DNA from 3 places in the Bacillus sp. XB1 genome. Region 1 is predicted to be linked to each of the others. Evidence: predicted binding sites of a transcription regulator. Region 1 holds the regulator's gene; each other region holds the start of a gene.
The links. The regulator Rex, encoded in region 1, represses fermentation and respiration genes when NADH is low (regulators of the CRP and FNR family bind a similar motif). The targets are predictions, from matches to a motif close to TTGTGAAATATTTCACAA.

Region 1 (10,822 bases):
ATTCTTTTGCTTCTCTAATTTACGTTCCTTTTCTATATTATTCATAAGCTCTTCTGCCATATTATTAATATTCTCAGTTAAAGCTGCAATCTCATCTTCACCTTTTTTCTCAATGCGGTACGCTAAGTTGCCTCTTTCTATTTCCTTTACACCTTGCGCCATTGCTTCAATCTGCTTCATCTTTCTCTTTGTTATATAGAAGAAAGAGAAAATGAATACAAGAACACCAATTAAAAACGGGAATGGCCCTTCTTTCGTATCATACATTACCTCTCCCTCTGGAATTCCGCTAACAAACATGTACAAATTCTTTCCTTCAATAGTAATAGGTGAAAAAGATATAAACTCTTTTCTTGTACTTTCAAATACATTTCTACCATCTGTATAATTAATCGCAAATGATGCTGCATTACGAATCGTATTATGCAAATCGATTTGCTCTTCTTGCGCTTGCTTTGTTTTATATAAAACTTTACCACTTTCATCAGTAACCAATATCTTTAAAGCTCTAGACCCTTGCTCTAAATTTTGGTTCTCCATTTCGATCATATTTGATATAGCTTCTAATTTATTTTCATGAACCGAACTATTTGCCGCTCCTTGAGCTTGGTGATTAATTTGTTCCATACCAGCCCGATAATCGATAGTTGCTTGACGATTCGCATTCTCAAAAAATGGCGCAGCTCCCTTCGCTGACAAAACTCCTAATAACGCACAAGCAGCAAAAGTAGTAATCAATTGAATCCTTATACTCTTTCGTACGCTCTTTACTAATTTCTCAATTAATTCTCTTATTTTCCTTATATAAGTAAACGGATTAAATATCTTTTTCAATCTTATACCCCACTCCCCATACTGTTTTTATATATCTAGGTTTCCTTGGATTCTCCTCAATCTTTTCACGTACTTTTCGAATATGCACCATTACCGTATTATCAGACTGGAAAGATCTTTCGTTCCAAACCTTTTCATAAATTTGTTCCGCGCTAAAGACCATACCCGGATTACGAGCTAGTAATTCTAGAATTGAAAATTCCCTTGGGGTCAGTTTCACTTCTTCTCCGTCCACAATAACTTTATGGGTCGAGATGTTTATTTTCATCTCTCCAATTTCTAGCTCGTCCTCATTTTGTATAGCGAAACCATTCATTTTCATATAACGGCGTAACTGAGATTTAATTCTTGCGATTAACTCTAACGGATTAAATGGTTTCGTTACATAATCATCTGCACCCGTTGTTAACCCTAAAATCTTATCCATATCTTGCGTTTTCGCAGAAAGCATAATAATAGGCATTTCTTTCGCTTCCCTTACCTTCATACACATATGAATACCATCCACTTTCGGCATCATAATATCTAATACGACTAGATGTACTTCATTTTCTTCCAATAGACGTAATCCTTCTTCTCCATCTCCTGCTTGTAATACTTTATATCCTTCATTCTTTAAATAGATTGTAATTAAATTCCGAATTTCTTTTTCATCATCTACGACAAGTATTGTTTCGTGTGCCACAATATCTCCCCCATCACTTTTTTAATCCCTAACTTCTATTATAGGAAAACTTCTGAAGAAAAACGCTCGGAAATCCTTAAGATTTTCTGAAGACGCAAAAAAGGTCTAGACTCCCCTTAAGTCTAGACCTTTAAAAAACCCCTTTTATTTACGAACATAAATGAAATATAGTACGAATAAAACTCCCATAACATACATAATCGGATGAACCTCTTTACGACGACCACTCACAACCATTGTAATTGGATAGAAGATAAATCCAATGGCAATCCCAGTTGCGATACTATACGTAAGTGGCATAGAGATAATTGTAAAGAATGCTGGTACTGCAATCTCGAATTTTTTCCAATCAATTTCCCCTAAGGAAGAAACCATCAAGATTCCTACAATAATTAAAGCCGGTGCCGTTACAGCTGGCGTTACAACACTTAATAATGGCGAGAAGAATAGTGCCAGTAAGAAGAATCCTGCTGTTACAACTGCTGTAAATCCAGAACGTCCTCCCGCTGCTACCCCTGCAGACGATTCAATGTAAGACGTTGTTGTTGATGTACCCAAGATCGCACCAATTACAGTTGCAATCGCATCTGCAAATAACGCTTTTCCTGCACGTGGTAATTTATTGTTCTTCATTAATCCTGCTTGATTCGCAACCGCTACAAGCGTACCTGCTGTATCAAAGAAATCGATAAAGAAGAACGTTATAATAACAATCCCCATTTGAACTGTGAAAATATCTCCGAAGTGCGTTAACGCCACGCCGAACGTTGGTTCTAGACTCGGTATTGCTCCCACCACAGCTTTCGGAGTATCAATTAATCCTGTTGCAACTCCTAAGATCGCTGTAAGAATCATACCGTAGAATACTGCACCATTAACTTTCTTAATCATGAAGATGATCGTAGTAACAACCCCGAAGATTGCTAGTAACGTTGTGCCCTTTGTTAAGTCCCCCAACCCAACAAGAACCGCATCGTTTTTCACGATAATTCCGGCATTTTGGAATCCAAGGAAAGCAATGAATAATCCAATACCTGCTGCTACTGCAAACTTTAACTCCGATGGAATTGCATTAATGATTTTTTCACGAATACCTGAAGCAGTAAGAATAATAAAGATAATACCTGACATTAATGTTCCGGCAATGGCCGTTTGCCACGGAATACCCATCGTTAACACTGCTGTATAAGCAAAGAACGCGTTAATTCCCATACCTGGCGCTAAAGCAATTGGATACTTCGCGAAAATACCCATAATTAACGAACCGATCGCTGCCGCTAATGCCGTAGCAACGAATACTGCACCTGGATCCATCCCTGTACCTGCTGGTAACCCTTTAACATTTCCAAGCGACAGCGTAGCAGGATTGACAAATAGTACGTAAGCCATAGATAGAAATGTCGTTAACCCTGCTATGAACTCAGTCTTATAATTCGTACCGAGCTCATCAAACTGAAAATAGCGTTTCATCCTATGTTTCCCCCGTTATATGATTACTCGCCGTATTTCACCCTAGCCCTCTTTTATCCCGAGAAATAAAAAAGGCTTCCATTGCATATATACATGGAAGCGTTCTATAAACAAAGACAAGTTTCCCCTCATCTTTATACAAACGCCTCGTAGTCAAGCCATTTACGGTAGCTAGGTAGAAACTTTCGGGCCATATCCCCGATATTATACGACGGCTATAATATTCACTTTTCGTTTGAATTACATAATCATATTAACTCGACGAAGTAGTTTTGTCAATTTAAAAACGAACATTTTCATAAACTTTTATAGTTTCGTTCGTATTAATGCCAAAATAAAAAAGATCCATCTATGCATAAGCAATAGATGGACCTTTTTATAAATACTATTCCCACTCAATAGTTGCTGGTGGCTTACTCGTTACATCATACACGATACGGTTAACGTGTTTTACTTCGTTTACGATACGTACAGAGATTTTCTCTAATACGTCCCAAGGGATACGTGCCCAGTCAGCTGTCATACCGTCGATAGATGTTACTGCACGGATACCTACTGTGTAATCGTAAGTACGCTCGTCACCCATAACACCTACGCTACGCATACCAGGAAGTGCAGTGAAGTATTGCCAGATTTCGCGGTCTAAGCCCGCTTTAATAATTTCTTCACGTAAAATCGCATCAGATTCACGAACGATTTCTAATTTCTCTTCTGTGATTTCACCTAATACACGAATACCAAGACCAGGTCCTGGGAATGGTTGACGCCATACGATTTCATCAGGAATTCCTAATTCAGATCCTAATACACGTACTTCGTCTTTAAATAACGTGTTTAAAGGCTCAATTAATTTGAACTGCATGTCTTCTGGAAGTCCACCAACGTTATGGTGAGATTTAATTGTTTGCGCAGTTGCTGTACCACTCTCAACGATATCTGTGTAAAGTGTACCTTGCGCTAAGAAGTCCATACCTTGTAATTTTGACGCTTCATCATCAAATACGTAAATGAATTCGTTACCGATGATTTTACGTTTTTGTTCTGGATCTTCTACACCTTTTAACTTGTCCATGAAGCGATCTTTTGCATCTACTTTAATAACGTTCATATGGAAGCCTTCGCTAAATGTTTTCATAACGCCTTCTGCTTCGCCTTTACGAAGTAAACCGTGATCAACGAAAATACATGTTAATTGGTCGCCGATTGCTTTATGAATTAATACTGCTACAACAGAAGAGTCTACACCGCCACTAAGTGCGCATAGTACTTTTTTGTCTCCAACAGTTTCACGAATCTTTTCTAATTCTACTTCGATAAAGTTCTCCATGTTCCATCCTTCAGAACAACCACATACGCCGAATACGAAGTTTTTAATTAAATCGTTACCGTACTCAGAGTGACGTACTTCTGGGTGGAATTGTACACCGTATAAGTTTTTGTCTTCATTGCTCATACCAGCAATTGGACAAGACTCACTTGTTGCGTCTACTACGAATCCTTCAGGTAAACCAGTTACTAAGTCACCATGGCTCATCCATACAACTTGCTCTTCTGGAAGGTTCGCATATAATTTTGATTCGTTCTCTACTTTAAGAACAGCTTTTCCGTACTCACGGTGATTTGCACGCTCTACTTTACCACCGAAGTGTTGCGTCATAAGCTGCATACCGTAACAAATACCGAAGATTGGTAAACCTAGTTCAAAGATTTTTTCATCACAATGTAATGCACCTTCACCGTATACGCTATTTGGTCCACCAGAGAAAATAATCCCTTTTGGATTCATTGCTTTAATTTCTTCCGCAGTAATTGTATGTGGATGAAGTTCACTGTATACACCGAACTCACGAATTCGACGTGCTATTAACTGATTGTATTGACTTCCAAAATCTAAAACGATAATTGTATCGTGTTGTTTCTTCAAAATAATCACCCCAACGTTAGTTCTCGTATATAAATATTTTCACCAATTTGGCGAAAAGCATTACCAATATAATAAAAAAAGCCAGTCCTCCGCCTCTAGTCTCATAACAAAGAAAAGGCAGGGGTCTGGCTTTATAAAGAAAGATAGTCTCCGCTCTTTATAAATATAAGACACACTGCCTTCATAGTCAGGTTGTTTACGGTAACCCGGTAGAGACTCTCAAACCATATCATTGAGGATATATGAAGGATCGTTTTATATTATCTTCCTAGATTCTAACAATGAAGTATCAATATGGTCAAGAGAGAAAGCGACAAAATTCTACAGAAATTCATTTCCTTTTCTAAAAAACATAAAAAAACATCCATTTCTATATAGAAATGGATGTTTTTTAGGACAAACGGAATTACATCATTCCGCCCATACCGCCCATGCCCATGCCGCCCATGTCAGGCATTGCTGGTGCATTTGGTTCTGGCTTGTCAGCTACTACAGCTTCAGTTGTTAAGAACATAGCTGCAACAGATGCTGCGTTTTGAAGTGCAGAACGAGTTACTTTAGCTGGATCTACGATACCAGACTCAAGCATGTTAACCCATTCGCCAGTAGCTGCGTTGAAACCAACGCCTACTTTTTCGCCTTTTAGACGCTCTACAACTACAGATCCTTCTAGACCAGCGTTGATTGCGATTTGACGAACTGGCTCTTCTAGTGCGCGAAGTACGATGTTGATACCTGTTGCTTCGTCGCCTTCAGCTACGATAGAAGCTACTTTCGTGTATACGTTCATAAGTGAAGTACCACCACCTGCAACGATACCTTCTTCTACTGCTGCACGAGTTGAGTTAAGTGCATCTTCAATGCGAAGTTTGCGTTCTTTCAACTCAGTTTCAGTTGCTGCACCTACTTTAATTACCGCTACGCCACCTGCAAGTTTTGCAAGACGCTCTTGTAATTTTTCACGATCGAATTCAGAAGTTGTTTCTTCTAATTGCGCACGGATTTGACCGATGCGAGCTTCGATTTGTTCTGTGCTTCCTACACCTTCAACTACAGTTGTGTTTTCTTTCGTTACAACAACTTTACCAGCGCGTCCTAAAGATTCAACTGTAGCAGATTTTAAGTCACGGCCTAATTCTTCAGTGATTACTTCGCCACCAGTTAAGATCGCGATATCTTCTAGCATTGCTTTACGACGGTCACCAAATCCAGGAGCTTTAACAGCTACTACATTGAATGTACCACGAAGTTTGTTCACTACTAATGTAGCTAACGCTTCGCCTTCTACATCTTCAGCAATGATAAGAAGTGGTTTACCTTGTTGTACCACTTGCTCTAATACTGGTAAGATTTCTTGAATGTTAGAAATCTTTTTATCAGTGATTAAGATGTATGGGTTATCAAGAACTGCTTCCATTTTGTCAGAATCAGTAATCATGTAAGGAGATGCATATCCACGATCAAATTGCATACCTTCTACTACGTCTAATTCTGTTGTGAAGCCTTTAGATTCTTCTAAAGTAATAACGCCGTCGTTACCAACGCGCTCCATTGCTTCAGCGATTAATTGACCTACTTCTTCGTCAGCAGCAGAAATAGCAGCTACTTGTGCGATAGAAGATTTACCTTCGATTGGTTTAGAAATCGTTTTTAATTCTTCAATTGCAGCAGTAACAGCTTTTTCGATACCTTTACGAAGACCCATTGGGTTCGCACCAGCTGTTACGTTTTTAAGACCTTCACGAATCATAGCTTGCGCTAATACAGTTGCAGTTGTTGTTCCGTCACCAGCTACGTCATTTGTTTTGCTAGCAACTTCTGCTACTAATTTCGCACCCATGTTTTCGAATGCATCTTCTAATTCGATTTCTTTTGCGATTGTTACACCATCATTTGTAATAAGTGGTGAACCAAATTTTTTCTCAAGTACAACGTTACGACCTTTTGGTCCAAGCGTTACTTTTACTGCATTTGCAAGAGTGTCGACACCGCGAAGCATCGAACGACGTGCTTCTTCACTAAATTTAATATCTTTTGCCATAATAATTGACCCCCTTGGATTTTTTAAGATTTATATAATTAACCGATAACTGCTAAAATGTCACTTTCACGTAAAATCAAGTAGTCTGTACCTTCATATTTCACTTCAGTACCTGCATATTTTGAGAAGATGATAAGATCACCTGCTGCTACCTCTAAAGCAACACGCTCACCATTCTCAAGCACTCGACCAGTACCTACTGCAACAACTTTACCCTCTTGTGGTTTTTCTTTTGCAGTATCTGGTAATACGATACCACTTGCTGTTTTTTCTTCTGCTTGAACAAGCTCAATTACAACGCGATCACCTAATGGCTTTAGCATGAACAATAACCTCCTCATTTTGTTATGTAAATTTCTTTTATTAGCACTCAAGTCACCCGAGTGCTAACACACTTATAATAATAAATAATCTCAATTTCTTTTGCAAGTAAAAAAATCATAATTTTTTCGCAAATCACTATATAAACTTTCTATATAGAATACTGCCTTTACTATATGAATCGTTGTTTCCACTGCTCGTATGTTACAATATGAAAGGACACCCTAAGTTGTTTTCGCTACACACACAACTTTCTCCTGTCTTCTATTATAATTTCAAATAAGGATTTACGAAAAAAACATAATTCAAGTGAGGTTTATATCGTAGGTAGCATATTTACATGTTATCCTAACTTATCTCATACACTATAGTTAGAAAGGATGGTTAAACCATTTGAAGAAACAATACTGGTGGATTATCGTTACATACATTTTAATGCAGTTATCCGGCGTTGTTGGATTACCACTTCTCCTAAAAACAGGACTCTACGATAATAGAGGATTTACCATTGAGGAAAAAGGACAAATCATAACGGGACACTGGGCAATTATTAGCTTCTTTGTTGCATTATGTATCGTACTTTGGTTACTTAGAACAGATATTCGTGACAGGCATTTAGATCCAATGCGCTCTTCTGTCCCAGCTACTATTGGATGGATTTTCATCGGGTTCTTCTTAGCAATCATCTCACAATCCATTGCAGGTATGATTGAAATGTATGTATTTGGGGTTCCACGTGGATCTGAGAATACAGACAGACTGATGGACATCGCAAGAACGATACCTTGGTTCCTTATTGTTGTATCTATAATTGGACCTATCTTAGAAGAAATCGTATTTAGAAAAATTCTATTCGGCACGCTTTATAAGAAGTTTAACTTCTTTATCGCAGCTATCATTAGTTCGCTTGTATTTGCAGCAATTCATTTTGATTTTACTCATTTATTGGTATACACTGCTATGGGGCTCGTATTCGCCTTCTTATATGTGAAGACGAAACGGATTATCGTTCCGATTGCAGCTCATGTTGCGATGAATACATTGGTCGCTATTGGGCAAATTTTTATGAGCAATGAACAAATTCAAGAAATGATTAAAGAAGCTGAAAAAATGCAAGGCTTTATCGGAGGATTTTTTGTATGAGAAACTCACCATTGTTCATGGCTGCACTATACTTCCTTCTTGGATGTATCTTTACACGCTTCGCCATTACGAACGTGACAGATACAATCTGGAATATGTGGACAATACTATTTGCAGTTATGGCAACAATTGATTTTAATTTGGCACTTCGCCTTATATTAATTAAATTCACAAAGAAGAAACAATAATAAAACGCAGAGGTCGCTTCCTCTGCGTTTTATTGTGGATAGTTTTTCAAAAAGTAAACTAATGTTTGTAACTCTACAGCTAAGTCAATATGATGAATTCTAATATTCTCTGATACGTTTAATCGCGCTGGTGTGAAATTCAAAATACCATGCACGCTCGTTTCAGCTAATCTATCTGCTACAGCTTGTGCTACTGTAGCCGGTACTGTTAATATTGCCACTTGTATATCATTTGATAATCTCTCTTCTAATTCATCTAAATGATATACAGGAATGCCCCCGATTTCTGTTCCAACTTTCTCTTCACTAACATCAAATGCCATTTCAATTTTTGTATTATTGTTTTTCGTGAAATTATAATGTAAGAAAGCGGTCCCTAAATTACCTACTCCAATAAGTGCTACACGTGTTATATCATCTTGATCAAGTGTTTCGCGGAAAAATGATAATAAATAATTTACGTTATATCCATATCCCTTTTTCCCTAACGCTCCAAAATACGAAAAATCTCTTCGTATTGTTGCGGAATCTACTTTTACTGCCTCACTCAATTCGGCCGATGAAACACGCTGCTTACCAGAAAGAGATAAGTTTTGGATAAATCGATAGTATAGAGGCAATCTTTTAGCAGTGGCTTGTGGAATCTTTTGCTGATCCATATGACCTCTCCTCTCTTCCTATCTTTATTCATATACTTTAATCAAATACAGAAGTTTAGCACTCATTAAATTCCTTGTATAATAAAGAGAAGAAGTATTCTCTCTTTATTTTAAACTATACACTATTTTTAGTATGATTGAGAAATATAAACATGGCAAAGTTAAGAAATTATTTGAGGTGAAAACATTGATTTTATTACAAGTAAACGCGCTTTCGAAATTATACGGTGCAGAAACGATTCTTGCAAACATAAAATTGGAAATACAAACAAAAGATCGTATCGCATTAGTTGGAAGGAATGGAGCAGGCAAATCTACATTATTAAAAATTATCGCTGGTGAATTATCTCATGATGGTGGCGAAATTATAAAACCGAAAGATGTCTCAATCGGATATTTAGCTCAAAATACTGGACTAGAAACGTCTTTAACAATTTGGGATGAAATGCTAACCGTCTTTACTCACTTACAGCAAATGGAGACAAAACTTCGAAGGCTTGAGCAAGAAATGGGAAAAGAAGAAAACTTTTCAAACGAAGCTACATATGAAAGATTGTTAGCTGATTATGACCAATTGCAACTCAATTATAAAGATCAAGGTGGATATCAATATGAAGCGGATATTCGCTCCATTTTAAGCGGCCTTGGCTTCCCAGTTGAAACGCACCAGACGACGATCTCTACTTTAAGCGGCGGGCAAAAAACAAGATTAGCTCTCGGGAAATTATTATTAACAAAACCAGACTTACTTATTTTGGACGAGCCTACAAACCATTTAGACATCGAAACATTAACGTGGCTTGAGCAATATTTACAAGGTTATCCTGGCGCAATATTAATCGTTTCACATGACCGTTATTTCTTAGACAAACTCGTTACACAAGTATATGAAATTTCGAATAAAGAAAGCAGACGATTTGTTGGTAACTACAGTAAATATTTAGACTTAAAATCAGCATTATATGAGCAAGAAATGAAACGTTACGAAAAACAACAAGATGAAATCGCAAAACTTGAGGACTTCGTTCAAAAGAATATAGCTCGCGCTTCTACAACGAAACGTGCTCAAAGTCGTCGTAAACAACTAGACAGAATGGAATTATTAACGAGACCATTAGGGGATTCTAAGTCAGCATCATTCCACTTCGATATTGAAAAGCAAAGTGGAAATGATGTTTTACAAGTAAATGATGCAACCATCGGCTATGATGAGAACCCTATAATTGAACATGTAACTATGCGCTTAACTCGCGGAGATAGTGTTGCTTTAGTTGGTCCAAACGGAATTGGGAAATCCACATTGTTAAAGTCTATTGTGAATAAGTTACCACTATTAAATGGTGATGTTTCTTTCGGATCAAATGTATCTGTTGGTTATTATGATCAAGAACAAGCAAACTTAACATCTTCTAAACGGGTTTTAAATGAATTATGGGATGAATATCCACTGCAACCTGAAAAAGAAATCCGTACTATACTCGGGAATTTTTTATTCACAGGAGATGATGTACTGAAACCAGTATCTTCTCTTAGTGGTGGACAAAAAGCTCGATTAGC
Region 2 (10,822 bases), on a different contig from region 1:
CGTTACCCGCTGAGAAATTCCACATGTAGTTTTGAATTTTCTTAAATACAAATTGGTAGTCCTCTGGCAGAGCCTCAACTCGTGCCATCATCATTTTGTACTCTTTTTTATCACCAATTAACTTTTTGAACATTTCTAACATCTTATTTTCCTCCTTTTTTATAAAACCGAACAAGAAATTCCCAAAATATCGGCCGGAACGTTTTATCTTATGAACCTATTTTGACTTCAAGACGTTAATTTTTGACGATACAAAATCCCATTTTTTCCAAAACAATTCAAGCTCCTGGCGACCTTCTTCATTTAATGAATAAAACTTACGAGGCGGCCCCATATCTGATGGTTTCTTTTCAATATTCACAAGCTTTTTCTTCTCTAATCGTACGAGGATAGTATACACCGTACCTTCCACAACTTCGGTAAACCCAAGGTCATTCAGGTGGCGGGTAATCTCATAGCCATACGTTTCACGGCGACTAATGATTTCCAGTACACACCCTTCCAGTGAACCTTTCAACATTTCAGTTAAATTTTCCATATCCTGGTCCTCCTTTACCCCCTATTCTGTCTGACTTATATTCAGTATTACAGAGTATTAAGGCGAATTTTTTACTGAATAGCTTTTGAGTAAAGCCACACTATTCAGTATTACTTATTACAACTACATTGTATGACTAAGTAGTTGTGGATGTCAACTTTATTTTCAAAAAAATTAAAAATCCGCTTTACCCTAACCGGATACAGCCTCCTTTTTTGTTGTAAGGGCCATCAAACTAGTAAAACAGAGCTGATTCAAAGTGTAATTTAAATCAGCTCTGCTTTATTGTTTTCATACCGTTATATCTTGTTTTTTCACGATACAAATTGTTTCTCCCTACCATTCCCATTGCATATAAAGCATAAAGGCAAGTGCGGTCAGAGAAAATTTCCAGAGATTATCCGTACATGATACGAGCCCCAAAAATACAATTCTATTAGAAATCTGTTCTCTATATTCTCTTTTATTTTATTTCTGATAGTTGATTAGCAACACTATCTAAAAATTTTTCTACCTTTTCTTTTGATGTATCCGGCGCATGATAACCGATCGTAAATGTAAGCCTTCCATTATAAGAGCTTGCTCCCATTGAAAAGAATGGTGCATACATAATAGGTGATGTCATATACCCGTCCTCAGCTTGAATTTCACCAAACTGAATAGGTTCCTCAGCGATTACTCCCAAATTTGTCAGTAATGGCAACGCCATCCCCATCTGTACAGCCTGTTCATATTGCTGATTATACATTTCCTTCACTGTAGATAGCTTCATTTCTGCCAGTAACTCCATTCCTGCTGCTGAAGAAAGACCTGGATTTTGAGACTTTATTTTATCCATTGATTGTTTAACTCGAACAAGAGTCTGCTTAAATGTTTCATCGTCTTCCATTTTAATCACTGGCATTTCCATACCGGATAAGTTGCAAATAGCACCAGTTGTATTATTAGGCAGATATCGACGTAAATCAATTGTCAAGCCAATCATTTTTTCTGCAGTGCGAGGTTCTGCATACACAGTGAAATGTGATAAAGCTCGGAAGTATGCAGTCATGATTACATCATTCAAGGTAGCCTGTTGAGCTTTTGTCCATTGGGTTAAACGTAGAGTTTGCTCATGGCTCAATCGCCGTACGGACATTTGGGGAAATTTATTTTTGTTAGGTTGAGATGGAAAAGACCATAACGATGCCTGTTGTTCTTGGTTAGGACGATACGCACTTTTTATGTCCGATATTCCAGCGTATTTGAATACATGTGATTGATCTCGACAACTCTCATTTCCCTCATCAAATTCCTTTATAATTTGCTTCTTAGACCGTCCCAATGAAAGGTGAGTATATATCATTCCAAGCAATTTAATATATTCCTTGACTCCTGCACCATCTGAACATAGATGAGACAATTTCACAACTAACATATCTGTTGTAGTGCCCCGTAATAATTTCGTTTGAACCATAGGCCCCTGAATACGATCACCAGGTTCCTTAATAAAATCTATTGCCATTATTTCAAGTTCTTGATTATTTCCTTCTGCAAAAAAGCAAATAGATGAGTTAGTGTCAGATGAATGTTCCTCCCAGTAAGGAATATCATTTTCTACAAACCGGCTGTTCAAAACTGGTTGCAATTGCAACGTTATCCTTACTGATTCTTCAAGTATATCCTTTGATATACCTACAGGAAAATAAAGAACTGCATTAATTTGTTGATCTGCAGAATAAAGACCTAATACATAATTCATTCGATCTTGTGGTGTTACTGAATACTTTCTTTTCTCCATAATTCCGTCCCCCTTTAGGACTTTTTGTATAACCCTATTTTCCATATGCTTATAATTTTTCTAGTCATTTTTCTTCAAGAGCTAATAACGCTTATTTTTCGAATTTTTAACGAAATCATCTTCTCCGTATTGGTTTCATTCTTTTTGCAGGTGATATATTCATTATTTTATTGTTATTAACACTGCCTAACCTCACAATAAAACCAAACAAGAATAAATTAAGTTTACATATACGTAAACATTTTATTATAACATCTATAAATTATCAATATAGCAAATAAATCATTTTTATGTCTGTCAATAAAAAATAATATATTCAAGGGCCACTTCATCATAAAAGATTGATGTGCATGTAAATGTACCCATATCACTTTCAAAATAAGAATGAGAATTTTTTCAACAAAATAAGCTGCAGTTATTGATTTTACAGTAAGAAAAGCCCCTCCATTTTGAAAATGCGCAATCAAAATGAGTAGGGCTATTTCCAATTTAAATTTTATAAAAGAATGATTATCATAAATAATATTTTACTTTTTAGTCTACCTTATTATTTTCAATCCATTTTCCTAATAAATGAATGGATTTTATTCATATAATTTGAGGTGGTATCGTTGGTTTTTAAAAATAGAAAGCTTATTTTCAAATCAAATGAAAAAGAGGTAAAATTATAGATATTCATGTAGAAATTTCGTTTTGGGGATACTTAAAATCTTAAGGTGATGGGCATGTGGTGTTACACTTTAAAAGCTTTATAAAATTTATAGATATAGCGATTTTCTTTATTAATAATCATTTGTATGTACGTTTACTCACACACATACAAATGATTTATAAAGCTACAATTAAGTGAAAACATCTTTTCCGTTACGATAACATCATAGCCATGTCTTCTGCTGCATTTGTAATTAGTTTTAAACCAAATGTTTCTTGTAATACATCAAGCACGCCAGGTGAAATAAATTCAGGAGCCTTTGGACCGATGCGAATATCTTGAATCCCAAGACTAAATAGCCCGAGTAAAATGGCAACCGCTTTTTGTTCAAACCATGATAGCACAATACTTACTGGCAATTCATTCACTTCACATTGGAAAGCATCAGCTAATGCAGCCGCTATTTTCACTGTAGAAATGGAATTATTACACTGTCCTAAATCAATGTAACGCGGAATTTCCGTACCAGGTACAACACCGTAATCCACATCATTAAAGCGGAATTTCCCGCAAGAAGTTGTTAAAATAACCGTTTCTGGCGGAAGTGACGTTGCTAATTCACGATAATATTCTCCGCCTTTTCCCGGTGCATCACAACCGGCGATAACAAAGAAACGCTTTATTTTCCCCTCTTTTACTGCATCAATAATTTCTGGAGCTAATGATAATACTGTATTATGATGAAACCCTGTCACTAACTGTTCATCCGACTCCATATGTACTTCTGGAAGTTCTAGTGCTTTTTGAATTAATGGTGTAAAATCATTATTTTCAATTTTTTGTACACCTTCTAAACCTGCAATGTCATATGAAAAGAATCGATCAGAGTACGAGCCTTTAATTGGCATAACACAGTTCGTTGTAGCTAATATGGCACCAGTAAATTTTTCAAAAAGGCGTTTTTGATCATACCATGCCTTACCGATGTTTCCTTTTAAATGTTTATATTTTTTCAGCTGCGGGTATCCGTGTGCTGGTAGCATTTCAGAATGCGTATAAATATTAATGTCTTTTCCTTCTGTTTGCTTTAATAGTTCTTCTAGTGCAAATAAATTATGACCTGTAACTACAATTGCTTTACCTTCTACACGATTTTGTGTAATTTGTACAGGCTCTGGCACACCAAAATGATTCGTATGTGCCTCATCTAATAATTCCATCACCCGTAAAGCTGATTTCCCCACTTTCATAGCCATATCAATATGCTCTTGTTCGTTAAAGTTAGAATTTGTTAATGTCATATATAAAGCTTCTTGTGTTGTAGCATCTACAAATGCATCCGTATATCCTAGCTGAGCAGCATGTGTGCGATAAGCTGCAATTCCTTTTAGCCCAAACACAATCGTATCTTGTAAACTCGCAATCGTTTCATTCTTGCCGCACACACCCATTACTTTACATCCGCCTGCTGGCGTTTGTTCACATTGATAACAAAACATATCATCCCACCCTCTCCCAATCATTCATTACACCTTAAGCATAATACCCATTGAAAAAAAGTGATGTGATATCAATCACAATAATATATAAAGATTTGTGACAGTTCATATTGTTGACATAATATTTTTATTGACACTAAAAAATATGCATTAGTGTACACACATCTTTCGATACTTTTAAATAGCTAATTAATTTGGAGAAATATATACAACGAAAAAAATTTTTGAATCCCATGTACAAATAGTTGCAATTCATCACATATGAAATAGATATAAAAATACGCTCTTCTTTCTATCATTCAATAGAAAGAAGAGCGCATTTGTCATTTTAAGGAACTATCATTTTTTATTAAAGTCTTTATTGTAAACCTTTTTATTTACAATACATTTACATTATCTTAACATTACTTACATTATTTATATGATATATTTATATAGAAGCTACTTAAGAAATTTCATATACATTTTATCTTTATGATCTCTTATCTAATCAATAAAAAGATCATGTTATATTTTTATAACAGGGGTGAATTACGATGACTGAAACTTTAAAAACACTTATAATGCTTGATGCTACTTATGTTGTTATAGCAATTATGACAGTACTAGTATTTGTATACTTGGAATTAAAATCTCAGTAATATATGCTGACGTAATCAACAGATTCAGCATTTAAATATAGTTAGAAGAAAGAGAGGAGAAAATTATTTCTCCTCTCTTTTGTATTTCTACAATTTCTTATTTTAATAAATCCAATGTATGTAAAAGTAATCCTTTGTTCCCTACTTCTCCATGACCAGGCACTACTACATTTATATTTCTATATCGCTTCAGCACATTCTCAATCGATGTAGACCATTCATTTACATAAGCATCCGCAACGTTTCCTAAATCTTTCGCGGACGTAGATTTCACTAAACAGCCTCCAACTAAAATATTGTATTGCGGTAACCATACGACAATATTATCTTCTGTATGCCCTTTCCCTGGATAAAATGTTTCTACTTTCATATTTCCAAACTTCAAATTTGTAACGGTTTGTAAATCTCCAAGCGGTTCTTCATATCCATTTTTCTTTGCTAGTTCTGCAGTTAATGCTGTACTATGCGCTTTAATGCCTCTTTCTTTCAACGTTTTTATTCCGCCAATTCGATCAGCGTGCGCATGTGTAATAATGACATCCGTTACGCGCTTCTGAAATTTCTTTTCTACCATTTCTATTAGTTCCTTCGTTAATTTGTCATCCCAAGAAGAATCCACAAGTACTAACCCTTTAGAAGTATTAAGAACTAGACCGTTCGAAGGAACTGCTTCTCCATTAAAAGAACCTAACTCCGTATGAACCCATACATTCTTGTTTAACTGAGATATTGAAATGGTTCCCGTCTCATTTTTTATTACTGTTTTCTCTACCTTTTGTGATGCTTGTACAGAAGAAATTGTGCTAACAAATTGAATTGTTCCTAGTAAACCTACACATAATCCTACTTTTAACAACGTATTCTTTTTCATGTTATCAACCCTTTCTTTCAAGCTAAATAGTTATTACCTATATTAGACAATTTATCTCAAATGTTTGTTCCATATAATTGGACACTTTATTATCGCCGCTTATGTAAATACACGCATGGTGCAGTAAAAAAGATCACCCAAATGGATGATCTTTTTTATAATTTATCAACATATTGCTTCGCTTCTAGTAAGGAAAAACCAAAAGCTTCTCTTACTCTCTTAACTGCTGTAACTTTTTTGCCTTCTTCTACAAGCTGGCGTAGTTCTTTATTAATTTCAGGTTCTCTTTCTACAATTCTCATTTCTTTCGTAATTAATTGTAATCTATCTTCAATTCTCTTTAAACGCGCATCATTTTTCTTTTCAATTGTAGCTAATTTTTCAGCGATATAAATGAAACCAAAGGCTAATATTAGTATAACCATCCAGAATTCCATGAATGTTCCCCCTTACTAACTTTCATTTATTTTATTTCACTAACTTATGTAAATTTTACCACAGGACACATTTACTGTATAATACCACTATATCAAACTGTTAATAAAACCTATTATTTTAGGGGGACGCTTTATGAAAAGATTTTTAAATACGTTACTTCAATTTGTAGTTCTGTCAATCGTGCTACATTTATTATTTGATATAGTTGGTTGGCTTGTTTTCAATGCACCAATTAAAAACAAACAAATCATTATTTCTTTAATAACAATCTCATGGGTTATGTACATGTACCGAGACAAATTTTTTCAAAAGTTCACTTCAAACTAACTAAAAAAGAAAACACTTCATTGGTGAGGTTGTAAAAACGTTATCCTTATAATGAAAATAAAGAAGCTGTTCCTTCCAGCTTCTTTATCTATATAACATTTTTCGCAACAATTTTTATATGTTCTGGTGCGATAATCTCCGTTATACTTTCTTGGAAATCTTCCCGCAACATTTCTTCCAAATGTTCTAACTGCACTTCAACATGTGTGCATTCTAAATTATGTATATTTAACAGTGCATAATGATCTTTTTTCTTAATTACTAAATATTGATTTTCCTCTGTCACAAGTACAGAACCTAATCGGACTCCTAATAAGCGTTGATCATCAAACTTCATAATTACTTCTCCTTCCCTCATATAAACAAAACTACAATGAAAATAATTACATTTATGGAAAAACACGCTTATTTAGACTATATCATAATTTACTAAAATAGAAATATCTTTTTCTGTTTCAATAAAAATCCCTATTTTTTCATATATTTCGATACAAAAAACTTTCTCAACATTAAATTTGAATTTTCAGTTTTTAATTCCGTAAAAATCTATTATAATAAAGTTAATAAATGTTTGACCTCTCCTAATTCATGTACATATGGATGATCAGTAGTTATCGCTACTGATCTATTTTTTTGATTTCAGAAAGTACATACGCTGCATCCTTTCCTACACCACAAATAAGTGCGGAACCCCTTTGAGATTGCCATGGTAAACCGATATAATACAATCCTTTTACTGGACTGATTCCCTTTATATGATTAGGAAATCCTTTCTCATTCACTGCCTGTTCAATTTCAATCCGATTATAATTTTGAACAAAACCAGTTGACCATATAACGCTTTCTGCACTATAAATATCACCATTCTGAAACATAATGTTATTTCCTGATGCACTTACTACTTTTTCTTGCAGTTTGATTGCTCCATTACGAATAAGTTTCTTACCTTCAAAACCGAAAATAGGGTCCTTTCTCTTCTGAAACCATCTTCCCCTCTTTGTATTTATTTCAGCGTACAATAAACCCACTTTTTCTAGCAGATTAAAAATACTTTTTCCAAAAAGTTGTAACGGTAAAAACGTTAAAGGATGACTAATAGACACCGTAACTTCATGAGTCTTTGCCAGTTCTACTGCAATTTGCATTCCTGAATTCCCACCACCTACTACTAGTACTTTTCCCTTAGGAATTTGTGATGGTGATTTATATTGTGATGAATGTATTTGAAAAATATGTGATGATAGATTTGCTGAAACTGAGGGAATAAACGGTTGCTGAAAAGCACCTGATGCGATAATAACTTTTTTCGTTTGTAAAATTTCTGTAGGAGTATGTAATTCAAATATTTCTTTTTCTTTCTTTATTTTTAGAACTTCCGTTTGTAATTGTACCGGTAATTGAAAATGTTTTGCATATTCTTCTAAATAAGTTGCAATTTCATCTTTATATGGAAATTCATTTTTTTCACCTATTAACGTCATACCCGGCAAGCTACTGTAAGACCTTGAGGTAAAAAGCTGCAAAGAATCATATCGATTTCTCCATGAATCACCAACTCGTTTTCCTGCCTCAAGTAATAAAAAATTATACCCTTCTTGCTTCAAGTAATATCCCATTGTTAATCCAGCTTGACCCGCCCCAATAATAATTAGATCTTTCATTCTAATTCCTCCTCTTCTTAAACGTATGAATACTTGTTCATATATTCATACGTTTCCATAATCATAACATTTTCTTTTTATATGATTCAATATCTACTCAAAATAAAAAAGAGCAGTTTACCATAAAGTAAACTCCCCTTCATTCTATCTTCCCAGTCTTTAGCGCCTGTGCCCAGTCATATCTTTCTTGTTGAACAGCCAATCCAGCAGCTTCTTCCCAATTATAAGGAACTGAAATTTGTTCAATTGTCCATTCTCCCAAAACCTTTTCTATCACTACATATTTTGCATGCGGAGTTCCTGATTCCATTTTATGCATAACAGGTAACTCATCTTTGTATGCTGGAAGTCCTACACTTCCTGGATTTATAATGATCTTTCCGTTCGCTAAATAAACAACTCTAGGAATATGTGTATGACCACATACTATTATTTTTTGTTCTATATTTTGGAGTTGATCCATTATATTTTTTTCATTCTTTAATATTGCACCATTCTCATTCATCTCTTCTAACAAATACACTTCATCTGAAGTTGGCGTACCGTGACAACATAACATATCGTCTACAATAAATTGTGAAGGATGTTGTTTTAACCAACCTATATGATAATTTGTTAATTGATTTTGAACAAAAGTTAGTGTAGCAGATTGCTCTTGTATAGGTTCCCAAAGCATGCGATCACAATTGCCTTTAATATGTATCATCTCGCTACTCATTAATATTTCAATTGTCTCTAAAGGCTCTAACGGCCCATACACACTATCTCCTAAATTTATTATCATTTCGACCTTGCGACGTGTAATATCTTTTAATACCGATTTTAAAGCGTGACTATTTCCGTGGATATCTGAAATTATAGCTATTTTCATCTTAATCCCTACTTTAATATATTATTTATAAACATCCGCAGCCAATTCCCTCAAAACTTCTACATTCACTACTTCAAAACAACCATTGTTTTTCTTGATTATATTTTTATCACAAAAGAGATTCAAAGTACGTAATAAATGCCGATAACTCGTTCCTAACAACTCCGCTATTTCCGTTAAATTCCCACTAAACACAATTCTATTTTCATGCTGAACTGCTCGTTCCCCTGCTGCTAACATGTAACTCGCAAGTCTATTTTCAAGCGGATACAATAAATTAATTGTACTGTTTTTGGAAAGTCGGTTTAACTTATGTGCTAATGATCCGCAAATACATCTTAAAAATTTCGCATCATGAAATAGCTTATTTCTCACTTTTCCTAATGGTAAACCAACACAATATGAATCTGCCATTACTTGTACATTTGATGTAATCCTTTGGGAATGAATTAACTCCACATCTCCAAGTAACTGCAAACTATCATAAAAACACAGTAATACGGATTTCCCGTTACTTAATGTGTTAAACGCTTTCGCTTTTCCTTCAACAAAGAAATATAAATAATCTATCTCTTCATTTTCTCTACAAATAAACTCATTCTTTTTAAAAAATATAAGTTCCATATATGGCTTCATATCATGACTAAAAAATGAATCAATATTATTTTTCTTCATATACTCTGCTAATTTAATAGAATTACATACTTTCTTCATAGTTCCCCACCTTTACAACTCATCCCCATTGTAATCAAAATTTTCTTCTTCCACTATGACATATGTCATAACAATACACAATTTCAGCATGATACAGTCATTACAAATATGAAATACAAAGGGGATATTACATTGTATAACTTTCTTTCTGTCTTTATTGGTGTGCTCATCGCCGTTATGCTTCCACTGAATGGGATTTTATCTGAGTTAATTGGCAAGTACACAGCAAGCGTGGTCATTCACCTTGTCGGTTTAATTGCAGTTATCTTCATTTTAATCATAAACAAAAATAAAATTCGTTTCGATAAAAGTATTCCACTTTTTTTATATAGCGCTGGAGCGATTGGAGTATTCACTGTTCTTTTTAACAATATAAGTTTCTCCGTCCTTGGTGCTTCTATTACGATCGCATTAAGTTTACTCGGTCAATCTATTGCTTCCATCATTATCGATCATTTCGGCTTATTAGGAATGAAAGTTGCAAAGTTTGAAAAGAAAAAACTAATTGGATTATGTTTCATCTCTTCTGGAATTATAATCATGACAATTTATTAATGGGGGCAAGAAAATGTTATATATTACGATCGCTATTTTAGCTGGTGTTTCTATCGTCGTTGCTAGAATTATTAACGCGAATTTAGCAAAGGAAATTGGAAACTGGGAAGGCACATTTTTCAATTATATTACTGGATTATTTTTCTCTATGTTATTTTTAATTTTCAGTTCAGATTCATTGTATATCCCTATTCATACGTTGCAATCTATTCCTATCGCCGTGTACTTAGGCGGATTAGTAGGCGTTATCGTTATTTCATTATCCAACTATATTA
Region 3 (10,822 bases), on a different contig from region 1:
GTTTTAGCTTTCATTACATATTCAACAAGTATCTTTTTTATTTACGTGATATACGATTATTTTCAAAGTTATATAAGTCAAACTGTATATAATATTATCGTTATGTTATTAGGGGTAGTATGGTCTGGAATTTTAGCATATGGAGCAGCCGTATTTTTAATTAAACCGCTTCGCAAGTTAGAGGAAGCGGCAAGAAAAGCAGCTGAGGGTGATATTCGTGAAGATGTTCCATTACCGAAGACAGATGATGAAATTAAATCTTTAAGTGTTGCATTTAATATGATGTTAGGAAACTTAAGGGGCATGGTAAAAAATATTGATACAACATTTTCGTATACAAATAATCAAGTACAGCAGATTAGAAAACAAACAGGCGAAGCAACGAGACAAGCGCAAGGTGTATCAGAGACACTTGCAGAAATTTCTTCAGGCGCTGAGCAATCAGCGGCATCAATTCAAGCAATTGTTTCTGCTGTTGATACAACGACTTCTATTGCAAGTGAAGTAGAAGAAAAAGCGAAGCAGTCTGATACATTGTCTTCAGAAATGGTTGAAGCTTTAGGGCATAGTACTCGTGTCTTTACGTCTTTAATTCAAGGTATTCAAACATTGGCAAAAGAAAATGAAGATTCAATGCAAAATGTACAGAAGTTAGAAGAACGAATGAAACAAGTAGAACATATTGTGTCTGTTGTGAGTGCGATTGCTAGCCAAACGAATTTATTAGCACTAAATGCTTCTATTGAGGCAGCTCGCGCAGGAGAGCATGGAAGAGGCTTTGCGGTTGTTGCGGAAGAAGTACGTAAACTTGCTGATGAAAGTGATCATTCTGCAAGAAACATATCGCAGTTATTACGGAATATGCAAGATGAAGTACAACAAGTTGCAATGAAAATGACAGAACAAGTGAAAATAGCTAAAGAAGAGGCGAAACGTGGGGAAGCTACGGAATTAATTTTAAAAGAAATGTCATCAAGTGTTATGGAAGTAGCCGATGCAACTCAGCAAATTAGTAGTTATATGAATGAACAAGTAAGCCACATTCATCAAACAGGAGCACAAACAAAAGCTGTAGCAGCAATTGCTGAAGAAACATCAGCTGGTTCGCAAGAAGTGGCGCGTGTGACGCTACAACAGTCTAAAAATATGATAGTAATCGATCAATTATTAAAGGATTTAGAGAAGCAAGCAACTGATTTGAAACAAACAATTGAACGATTTTCAATGTAAAAGGAAGAACAGAATGCTGTTCTTCTCTTTTTTATTTAGCTTGATTTAATATTTACAGTTAAACTATGAACGTTTCCGCAACATTCTTTTCTGCCCCTTTCGGATGAAAATTATAGCGAGCTATAATATTAAAAGGGGTGTCTTTTATGAAAAAAGAAAAAAGACAACGGTTAATTAAACAATTTGTAAAGGAGTATGAAATAGATAAGCAAGAAAGATTAGTAGAATTGTTAGCAAAAAAAGATGTATTAGTAACACAAGCTACGATTTCTCGCGATATTCGTGAGTTAAACTTAACGAAGGTACCTTCTCAAGAAGGATTAATGATATATAAAGTTTTCTCAGAAGAGCATTTACAAACTGATATAAAGTTAAAGAAAAAATTACGAGAAGTTGTTGTAAAAATTGATTGTGTAGATCAATTAATGGTTATTAAAACATTACCTGGTAATGCACATGTTATTGGTGTTTTATTTGATGAGTTAGATTGGAAAGAAAAAATAGGATGTATATGCGGAAATGATACATGCCTTATAATTTCACAGTCGAAATCAGATAGGGAGATTATAGAAGAAAGATTAAATTTAATTATTTAGATGCAAAAATCCTGTTTTTAATAAAATTAAAAACAGGATTTTTGTTTAAATACGGAAGTTAAATATTCAACATATATGCGTAATATATGTATTTTTTATTGAGAAAGCGAGATAGTTTGTTATAAAAATACATATTCGTATGATTTTAAAAAAATAACTTGTTTAATATTTCACAATGATAATGTGGATACTTTCACAAAGATGAAAGTGCAGAGCATTTATTATGTACTTGTAAGACATCAAACATATTTAAAAGGAGGTACAACAAATGAAACATCCGATACATGTTACTTCAGAAATTGGGGAATTACAAACGGTTTTATTAAAACGACCGGGTAAAGAAGTGGAAAACTTGACGCCAGATTATTTGCAGCAATTATTATTTGACGATATTCCATACTTACCAATTATTCAAAAAGAGCATGATTATTTTGCACAAACGTTACGCAATCGGGGTGTTGAAGTTCTTTATTTAGAAAAACTAGCCGCTGAGGCGTTAGTAGATAAAAAACTTCGAGAAGAATTTGTTGATCGTATTTTAAAAGAAGGACAGGCCGACGTAAATGTTGCACATCAAACTTTAAAAGAATATTTACTTTCCTTTTCAAATGAAGAATTAATTCAAAAAATTATGGGCGGTGTACGGAAAAACGAAATTGAAACAAGTAAGAAGACACATTTATATGAATTAATGGAAGATCACTATCCGTTTTACTTAGATCCAATGCCTAATTTATATTTTACTCGTGATCCAGCAGCTAGCGTGGGCGATGGCTTAACGATAAATAAGATGAGAGAACCAGCGCGTAGACGTGAATCATTATTCATGGAGTACATCATTAAATATCATCCAAGATTTGCAAAACATAATGTACCAATCTGGTTAGATCGTGATTATAAATTTCCAATTGAAGGTGGCGACGAGCTAATTTTAAATGAAGAAACAATTGCGATTGGAGTATCTGCTCGTACTTCAGCTAAAGCAATTGAACGTTTAGCTAAAAATCTCTTTAGCCGACAAAATAAAATTAAGAAAGTGTTAGCAATAGAAATTCCAAAATGTCGAGCATTTATGCATTTAGATACAGTATTTACAATGGTTGATTATGACAAGTTTACAATTCATCCAGCCATTCAAGGGCCAAAAGGGAATATGAATATTTATATTTTAGAAAAAGGATCAGATGAGGAAACTCTTAAAATTACACATCGTACTTCTTTAATGGAAGCATTAAAAGAGGTATTAGGCTTAAGTGAATTAGTTCTTATTCCATGTGGAGGAGGAGATGTAATTGCTTCTGCTCGTGAACAATGGAATGATGGCTCGAACACATTAGCAATCGCGCCAGGTGTAGTTGTTACATATGATCGCAACTATGTATCTAATACGTTATTACGGGAACACGGTATAGAAGTGATTGAGGTTCTAAGTTCGGAATTATCTCGTGGTCGTGGGGGTCCACGTTGCATGAGTATGCCAATTGTTCGTAAAGATATTTAGTATAAATAACGGAGAAAGTAGGGATGAATTATGTTAATGACTAGACCAAATTTAAAAGGAAGAAGCTTTCTAGCAGAAAAAGATTTTACACAAGAAGAATTATTATATTTTCTAGATTTGGCAGCAGAATTAAAAGAGAAAAAGAAAAATGGTATTCCGCATCATTATTTAGAAGGTAAAAATGTAGCGCTCTTATTTGAAAAAACTTCTACTCGTACACGTTGTGCATTTACAGTAGCATGTACAGATTTAGGAGCAAATCCTGAATATTTAGGGAAAGGTGATATTCAACTTGGGAAAAAAGAATCTGTAGAGGATACAGCAAAAGTGTTAGGGCGTATGTTTGACGGAATTGAGTTTCGTGGATTTAATCATGAAACCGTAGAATCTTTAGCACAAAATTCTGGTGTGCCAGTTTGGAATGGATTAACAGATATGTGGCATCCAACACAAACACTAGCAGATTTATTAACAATTAGAGAACATATAGGGAAATTGAAAAATGTGAAGCTCGTTTACGTTGGCGATGGACGAAATAATGTTGCTAATAGCTTACTAGTTGGTGGAGCAATCGTTGGAATGGATGTACGTATTTGTACACCGGAATCTTTATGGCCTGCACAAGAAGTAATTGATTTAGCAAAAAAATATAATGAACAGGTAATGATAACAAGTAATGTGGAAGAAGCTGTTGCGAATGCAGATGTAATTTATACAGATGTATGGGTGTCTATGGGGGAAGAAGAAAAATTTGCTGAACGTGTCGAGTTATTGAAACCTTATCAAGTAAATATGAAAATGATTAAAGCAACAGGGAATGAAAACGTGATTTTCTTACATTGTTTACCTGCATTTCATGATGTTGAAACGATGTATGGCGAAGAAGTTTATGAGAAATATGGGTTGAAAGAAATGGAGGTAACTGACGAAGTATTCCGCAGTAAACATTCAAAAGTATTTGATCAAGCTGAAAATAGAATGCATACAATTAAAGCGGTTATGGCAGCTACTTTAGGAAATATGGAGTAAAGAAGAAAGGGAGTCTTCCTTTCTTCTTTCTCCTCCTTTAGACACGATCATTCACTATTACTTTTGTATTGTTATTGCAATTTAAGAGAGGTGAGTGGAATGGGTGAAGATAAGAAATTAGGGTTGTTTACACTAACGGCTCTTGTAGTTGGGTCTATGATTGGCGGTGGAGCCTTTAATTTAGCGAGTGATATGGCAAAAGGTGCTGGTGCTGGAGCCATTATTATTGGCTGGGTTATAACAGGAATTGGGATGATTGCACTTGGATTATCTTTTCAAAATCTAACTGTAAAACGGCCAGATTTAGATGGTGGTATTTTTAGCTATGCAAAAGCAGGGTTTGGTAATTTTATGGGGTTTAATAGTGCGTGGGGATACTGGCTATCTGCTTGGCTTGGAAATGTAGCTTACGGTACATTATTGTTTTCTTCATTAGGATATTTCTTCCCGATCTTTGAAGGCGGTCAAAATGTAGAATCCATTATTGGTGCAAGCGTATTATTATGGTGTGTTCACATGTTAATTTTACGTGGAGTTCAATCAGCAGCCCTTGTGAATTTAGTAACTACAATCGCAAAATTAGTACCTGTATTTGTATTTATTTTCATAGGAATCTTCGCGTTTCATATTGATACGTTCTTAGATGGATTTTGGGGGCAAGCTGGTTCTTTTTCATGGGGAGCAGTTGGCAGCCAAGTTAAAAGTACAATGCTTGTAACTTTATGGGTATTTATTGGGGTAGAAGGGGCTGTTGTTTTATCCAGTCGAGCAAAAAATAGAAGTGATGTAGGGAAAGCAACCGTTATTGGCTTAATTGGTACACTCATCATTTACATTTTAATCACATTATTGTCTCTTGGACTTATGCAGCAAGCAGATATTGCAGGTTTGAAAAATCCGGCTATGGCTTATTTATTTGAAAGTGTTGTTGGAAAATGGGGTGCTATTTTTATTAATTTAGGTTTGGTCATCTCTGTATTAGGTGCTTGGTTAGGTTGGACTTTGCTCGCTTCTGAAATTCCATATTTAGCGGCTAAAGATGGAGTATTTCCAAAATGGTTTGCAAAAGAAAATAAAAATAAGGCTCCAGTAAATTCATTATGGATAACAAATGGTTTAATACAAATGTTCTTGTTAACATTCGTCGTTTCTGATCAGGCGTATAACTTTGCATTCTCTTTAGCATCTTCAGCTATTTTAATCCCATATGCTTTTTCAGCGTTTTATCAACTGAAGCATAGCTTAAAGTCTGAAGAAGCAGATCGAAATAAAAATATAATAATTGGCTTGATAGCCAGTATTTATGGCGTGTGGCTAGTTTATGCAGCTGGTTTAGAATATTTATTATTAACAATGACTTTATATGCGCCAGGTATTTTTATTTTTTACAATGTTCAAAAGCAAAAGAGTTCGAAGCAAATATTTACTCGAGTGGAATTAGCATCATCCGTAGCAATTGGTGCTTTAGCATTCTTTGCGATTTATGGATTAATTACAGGCAGTATTACTTTATAAAGCGCTGTGAAAGCGAAATCAACTGGAGGGCTGGAATATGGCACGAAGAAAAATTGTAGTTGCACTAGGGGGAAATGCGATACAGTCTGGAGAAGCTACTGCGGGAGCGCAGCAAGAAGCGTTGGAAAAAACGGCAGAACAACTTGTGAAAATAATGGAAAATGATGTGGATATAGTAATTGCGCATGGAAATGGCCCACAAGTGGGGAATATTTTATTACAGCAAAAAGCTGCAGAAACGGAAAAGACACCTGCAATGCCATTAGATACTTGTGGGGCAATGAGCCAAGGAATGATTGGATATTGGATGGAAAATGCGATTGAAAAGGCATTGAAAAAACGGAATATAAAAAAAGACGTAGCAACGGTTATAACACGCGTTGTTGTGGATAAAAAAGATGAGGCATTTAAAAATCCAACTAAACCAATCGGTCCTTTTTATACAGAAGAAGAGGCCAGAAGATTAATGGATGAAACAAAAGCAGTGTTTAAAGAAGATGCTGGTAGAGGATGGAGACGTGTTGTTCCATCACCGAAGCCTGTAAGTATTCATGAACATAAAGTGATTAATTCTTTGGTCGAAGATGGAAATATAGTGATAGCTGTTGGCGGAGGTGGAATTCCAGTAATTGATTCCGAAGAAGGGTTAAAAGGAACTGAAGCGGTTATCGATAAAGATTTCGCTGCACAGAAATTAGCAGAATTAGTAGATGCCGATACGCTCGTTATTTTAACTGCAGTTGATCATGTGTATGTAAATTATAATCAACCGAATCAAAAAAAATTAGAGCATGTCACAGTGAATCAATTAGAAGAATATATTGAAGAACAACAATTCGCTGCGGGAAGCATGCTTCCAAAAATTGAAGCTGCTATTAATTTTGTTAATACAAATCCAAAAAGAAAAACAATTATTACGTCTTTAGAAAAAGTATATGAAGCACTAGAAGAAAAAGCTGGTACTATTATTTCAAAACAGAATGTATGCATATATGTTTAAATTCTTATGTACGCTACTTAGTAGTAAAAAAGAATGGAGTTAGTAACTTCATTCTTTTTATTTATTAATATTTTTTGTACTCATTGTTCATAAAGTTTTCATGATGAAATCTGAATATGTAAGTTAATTATGATAAAATTCAAATTGAATACGCTTTCTTGATTTTTCGCTCCAACATACAGCAAGAGAGAGGGAATTTTATGAATAGACGGAACGTAGTTAAGGACTTAAAGCAGTTCGAATTATTTGCTCATTTAACAGAAAAAAAATTGAAAGGCTTAACAGAGTTTGTTTATTGGCGAACTTATAAAAAAGGTCAATTTTTATTTTTAGAAGGAGATTCAAGGGAAAGAATCTACTTCATGTTAGATGGTTTTGTAAAGTTAGAGCGGGTTAATCAAAATGGGAACTTATTATACGATGACTATGTAAAGCGATATTCTATTTTTCCTTATGGTGGCATGTTTACAGACAGAGGATATAACTATACAGCAGAAGCAATGACGGATGTGGAGGTATATTATATTCCAACGGTAATCTTTGAAGATATGGTAAAATCCAGCAGAGCGCAATTGATGTACGTTGTTCAGCAATTATCATCTATATTAAAATTGAACGAAAATCGAGTGCAAAATATTACAATTCCTAATGCACAAGATCGTGTTATCCAAACGTTAAATTATTTAATGCAGGATTTAGGAGAACAGAGTGGGGAAAAGATTGTAATTTCATGTCCACTTACAACAATTGAAATATCCAAAATATCTGGAACATCTCGAGAGACAGTTAGCAGCGTATTAAAACAATTAAAAAATGATAGCATTGTTACAATTTTAGATAAAAAAATTACAATACATGATCCAACATATTTTGAAGAAATTTCAATGTGAAAATTGTATATTGATTTTTTAATTCATAGTGTATATTAATAAGGTTCTTTATATATTTATAAGGAACTTTTTTACGTTATCCTCTATAAAAAGATTGTATAGTATGGTAATAATAGCTAAAATCGATAATAAAATACAAAGTGAAGGGGAGAAAGAATGATTCGTATTGAGTATGATCGATTAGTAGCTATTTGTTACAGTATAGGGGTTTTGTTATTATTAAAAATTCCAAATGATAATGAATTAATTGGGGAAAAACTATTCAATGTCTATAAGGTTCCGATACATACGTATGTTTATATGGATTATAAAGTCTCAAATATATTGATTGTTTCTTTCATACTACATGTAATTGCATTTATATTATTTTTAAAATGGCTAGGAAAAAAGGAGTCTAGTACATTTAGAAAAACGAATAAGATAAAAGTAGTAGGCATTAGTATTTTGATTGTAATGATGCCGTTTATTTTAAATACAATCCTCCAGACATTGAATAAAACATGGTACTACGCAGGAAAAACAGGGGTAGAAGCAATAGAATATAAAAAAGAAGATAGCCAGTGTAGAATGGAGAAAAATGGAGAGAATATCCAACCGAAGTGCATTGTTACTTTAAAAAATTATCGTAATCATTCACAAGCATTAAAAGTTGTTTTATACGATAATGCAAACGAGAATTCAAAAAGCTATCCAGTACCGAAACCAGTCTATTTACAAAAACATGAGACAAAGCAATTCGAATTTCAAGTTCCTGTTTCTTATAATAGAGGTATTGAAAAAGATAAAGTACCAAATATTAAATTACATTCATTGCATGAAAATGATACGAAATACAATTAATCTGTAAGTAAAAGTTTATGAGTAGGAGCAAGAATTTGAAACGATATAGAAAATCAACTTGAATCATCCAACATACTGCGAGGTAACGGTATATTGGATGATTTTTTTATGTTATCCCCTTTTTTCACGTATGAAAAGGAGGAATACTTTGTTGGAAATGAAAAACATCACAAGGATCATACATGGTTTTTACTTTACGTAATCTGTGAAAGTTAGAGCCATAATAACTAGTTTGCCAATTTTTAATGTCGATATCGGGCCAGTTCACATAGTCACCTAGTGTATAAGGATCTAAGCTTTCTCGTAAACCTTTAACCCAGCGTATATTTCGATTTTCTTCATCATCGCATTTCCAAGAGGTAATGTATTCTTGAGCAATAATTGCTTTACGATGAAAATAAGCCGTTTTATTCGGCGAAATATTTTCAACAGCACCTATGAGCGATTGATGCCAAATACTAGCATCTTTATTCGGTGCATGAGAAAGAAAGTATTGCATGATTTGAATGCCTTTAAGGGGAATAGGTTTATAGACATAGGAACCAGAGCGCTTGAAATTTTCAGGGATGTTACCGCTATTAAAAAATTCAACAGCCTTTATATAAGGAACTTCTTCTATAAAGAGAGAGGGGCTACCAGTTTCAAGAAGAGGTGAAGAATGAGATTTACCTTTGTGAGAAATAAATAAAGCATAAGAATAAAGAATCTACATAGAGTTCAATGAAAACAGTTGCAAACTGTTCATATTTTGTTATGATAGTGTTACGAAAACGTTTGCATAAAATTCCGATGGGATGCAAAAGGAGAGAATGACTATGAATAAGACATGGTGGAAAGAAGCGGTTGCTTATCAAATTTATCCACGAAGCTTTATGGATTCAAATGGTGATGGTATTGGAGATTTACAAGGTATTATTGCAAAACTGGATTATTTAAAAGATTTAGGTATAGATGTAATTTGGATTTGTCCAATGTATAAGTCGCCTAATGATGATAATGGTTATGATATTAGTGATTATCAAGATATTATGGATGAGTTTGGTACAATGGCAGACTTTGATGCTTTACTAGATGAAGTTCATAAGCGTGATATGAAGCTTATTATTGATTTAGTTATTAATCATACGAGTGATGAACATCCATGGTTTATTGAATCACGTTCATCTAAAGATAATCCGAAGCGTGATTGGTATATTTGGCATGATGGTAAAGATGGTGCGGAGCCAAACAACTGGGAAAGTATTTTTAATGGTTCGGCATGGGAATATGATGAAGAAACAGAACAATATTATTTACATCTATTCTCACGTAAACAACCAGATTTGAACTGGGAGAATAAAGAAGTTCGCGAAGTACTATATGATACGGTCAATTGGTGGCTTGATAAAGGTATTGATGGTTTCCGCGTTGATGCGATCAGTCATATTAAAAAAGAAGAAGGCCTTAAGGATATGCCAAATCCAAAAGAGTTAAAATATGTGCCATCTTTTGATAAACATATGAATGTGAAAGGTATTCAACCTTTATTAGAAGAGCTAAAAGAAAATACATTCTCTAAGTACGATATTATGACTGTTGGTGAAGCAAATGGCGTTAAGATTGAAGATGCTGAGCTATGGGTTGGAGAAGAGCAAGGTAAGTTCAATATGGTATTCCAATTTGAACATTTAAGTTTATGGGATGCAGAGAAGAAGAAAGACCTTGATATTGTAGGATTGAAAAAAGTATTAACGAAATGGCAAAAAGGATTAGAAAATAAAGGATGGAACGCTTTATATATTGAGAATCACGATAAACCACGTATCGTTTCAACATGGGGAGATGATAAACAATATTGGCGTGAAAGTGCAACAGCTCTAGGGGCGATGTATTTCTTTATGCACGGTACACCGTTTATTTATCAAGGCCAAGAAATTGGTATGACAAATGTTCAGTTACCAAATATTGAAGATTACGATGATGTAGCAATTAAAAATTTATATCGCGAGAAAATTGCAGAGGGCGTACCACATCAAGATATGATGGAGATTATATGGGCTTCTTGCCGCGATAATTCACGTACACCTATGCAGTGGAATGATGAGATGAATGCTGGTTTCACAACAAGTACACCTTGGTTTAGCATGAATCCAAATTACAAAGAAATTAATGTTGAAAAGCAAAAAAATGAAGAAAAGTCTATTTTCAATTTCTATAAGAAAATGATTGCCCTGAAAAAAGA

Region 2: a site for Rex is predicted at 4,533-4,550, ahead of hcp (hydroxylamine reductase). Genes of this name have one in related genera too.
Region 3: a site for Rex is predicted at 1,985-2,002, ahead of arcA (arginine deiminase). Genes of this name have one in related genera too.

What each region holds. Positions count from the first base shown of each region.
Region 1 covers NZ_JBNRIL010000010.1:950-11,771, forward strand. The annotation lists gene ampS (aminopeptidase AmpS) at 1-834, opposite strand, end outside; gene ACK1U5_RS27335 (response regulator transcription factor) at 818-1,519, opposite strand; gene ACK1U5_RS27340 (NCS2 family permease) at 1,664-2,989, opposite strand; purine riboswitch at 3,120-3,221, opposite strand; gene guaA (glutamine-hydrolyzing GMP synthase) at 3,375-4,913, opposite strand; purine riboswitch at 5,078-5,179, opposite strand; gene groL (chaperonin GroEL) at 5,320-6,954, opposite strand; gene groES (co-chaperone GroES) at 6,993-7,277, opposite strand; gene ACK1U5_RS27360 (CPBP family intramembrane glutamic endopeptidase) at 7,669-8,418, shown strand; gene ACK1U5_RS27365 (YdiK family protein) at 8,415-8,606, shown strand; gene ACK1U5_RS27370 (redox-sensing transcriptional repressor Rex) at 8,636-9,265, opposite strand; gene ACK1U5_RS27375 (ABC-F family ATP-binding cassette domain-containing protein) at 9,453-10,822, shown strand, end outside.
Region 2 covers NZ_JBNRIL010000001.1:301,023-311,844, reverse strand. The annotation lists gene ACK1U5_RS01505 (DUF1048 domain-containing protein) at 1-142, opposite strand, end outside; gene ACK1U5_RS01500 (PadR family transcriptional regulator) at 218-538, opposite strand; gene ACK1U5_RS01495 (condensation domain-containing protein) at 1,002-2,318, opposite strand; gene hcp (hydroxylamine reductase) at 3,183-4,469, opposite strand; gene bla2 (BcII family subclass B1 metallo-beta-lactamase) at 5,208-5,981, opposite strand; gene ACK1U5_RS01480 (hypothetical protein) at 6,137-6,418, opposite strand; gene ACK1U5_RS01475 (hypothetical protein) at 6,552-6,746, shown strand; gene ACK1U5_RS01470 (hypothetical protein) at 6,835-7,083, opposite strand; gene ACK1U5_RS01465 (flavin-containing monooxygenase) at 7,364-8,407, opposite strand; gene ACK1U5_RS01460 (metallophosphoesterase family protein) at 8,547-9,278, opposite strand; gene yeiL (transcriptional regulator YeiL) at 9,300-9,992, opposite strand; gene ACK1U5_RS01450 (DMT family transporter) at 10,101-10,547, shown strand; gene ACK1U5_RS01445 (DMT family transporter) at 10,561-10,822, shown strand, end outside.
Region 3 covers NZ_JBNRIL010000005.1:91,564-102,385, forward strand. The annotation lists partial or broken gene ACK1U5_RS24580 (HAMP domain-containing protein) at 103-288, shown strand; partial or broken gene ACK1U5_RS24585 (methyl-accepting chemotaxis protein) at 658-1,230, shown strand; gene argR (arginine repressor) at 1,377-1,826, shown strand; gene arcA (arginine deiminase) at 2,095-3,327, shown strand; gene argF (ornithine carbamoyltransferase) at 3,358-4,356, shown strand; gene arcD (arginine-ornithine antiporter) at 4,456-5,871, shown strand; gene arcC (carbamate kinase) at 5,909-6,871, shown strand; gene ACK1U5_RS24615 (Crp/Fnr family transcriptional regulator) at 7,072-7,761, shown strand; gene ACK1U5_RS24620 (hypothetical protein) at 7,918-8,601, shown strand; partial or broken gene ACK1U5_RS24625 (BBE domain-containing protein) at 8,726-9,262, opposite strand; gene ACK1U5_RS24630 (glycoside hydrolase family 13 protein) at 9,417-10,822, shown strand, end outside.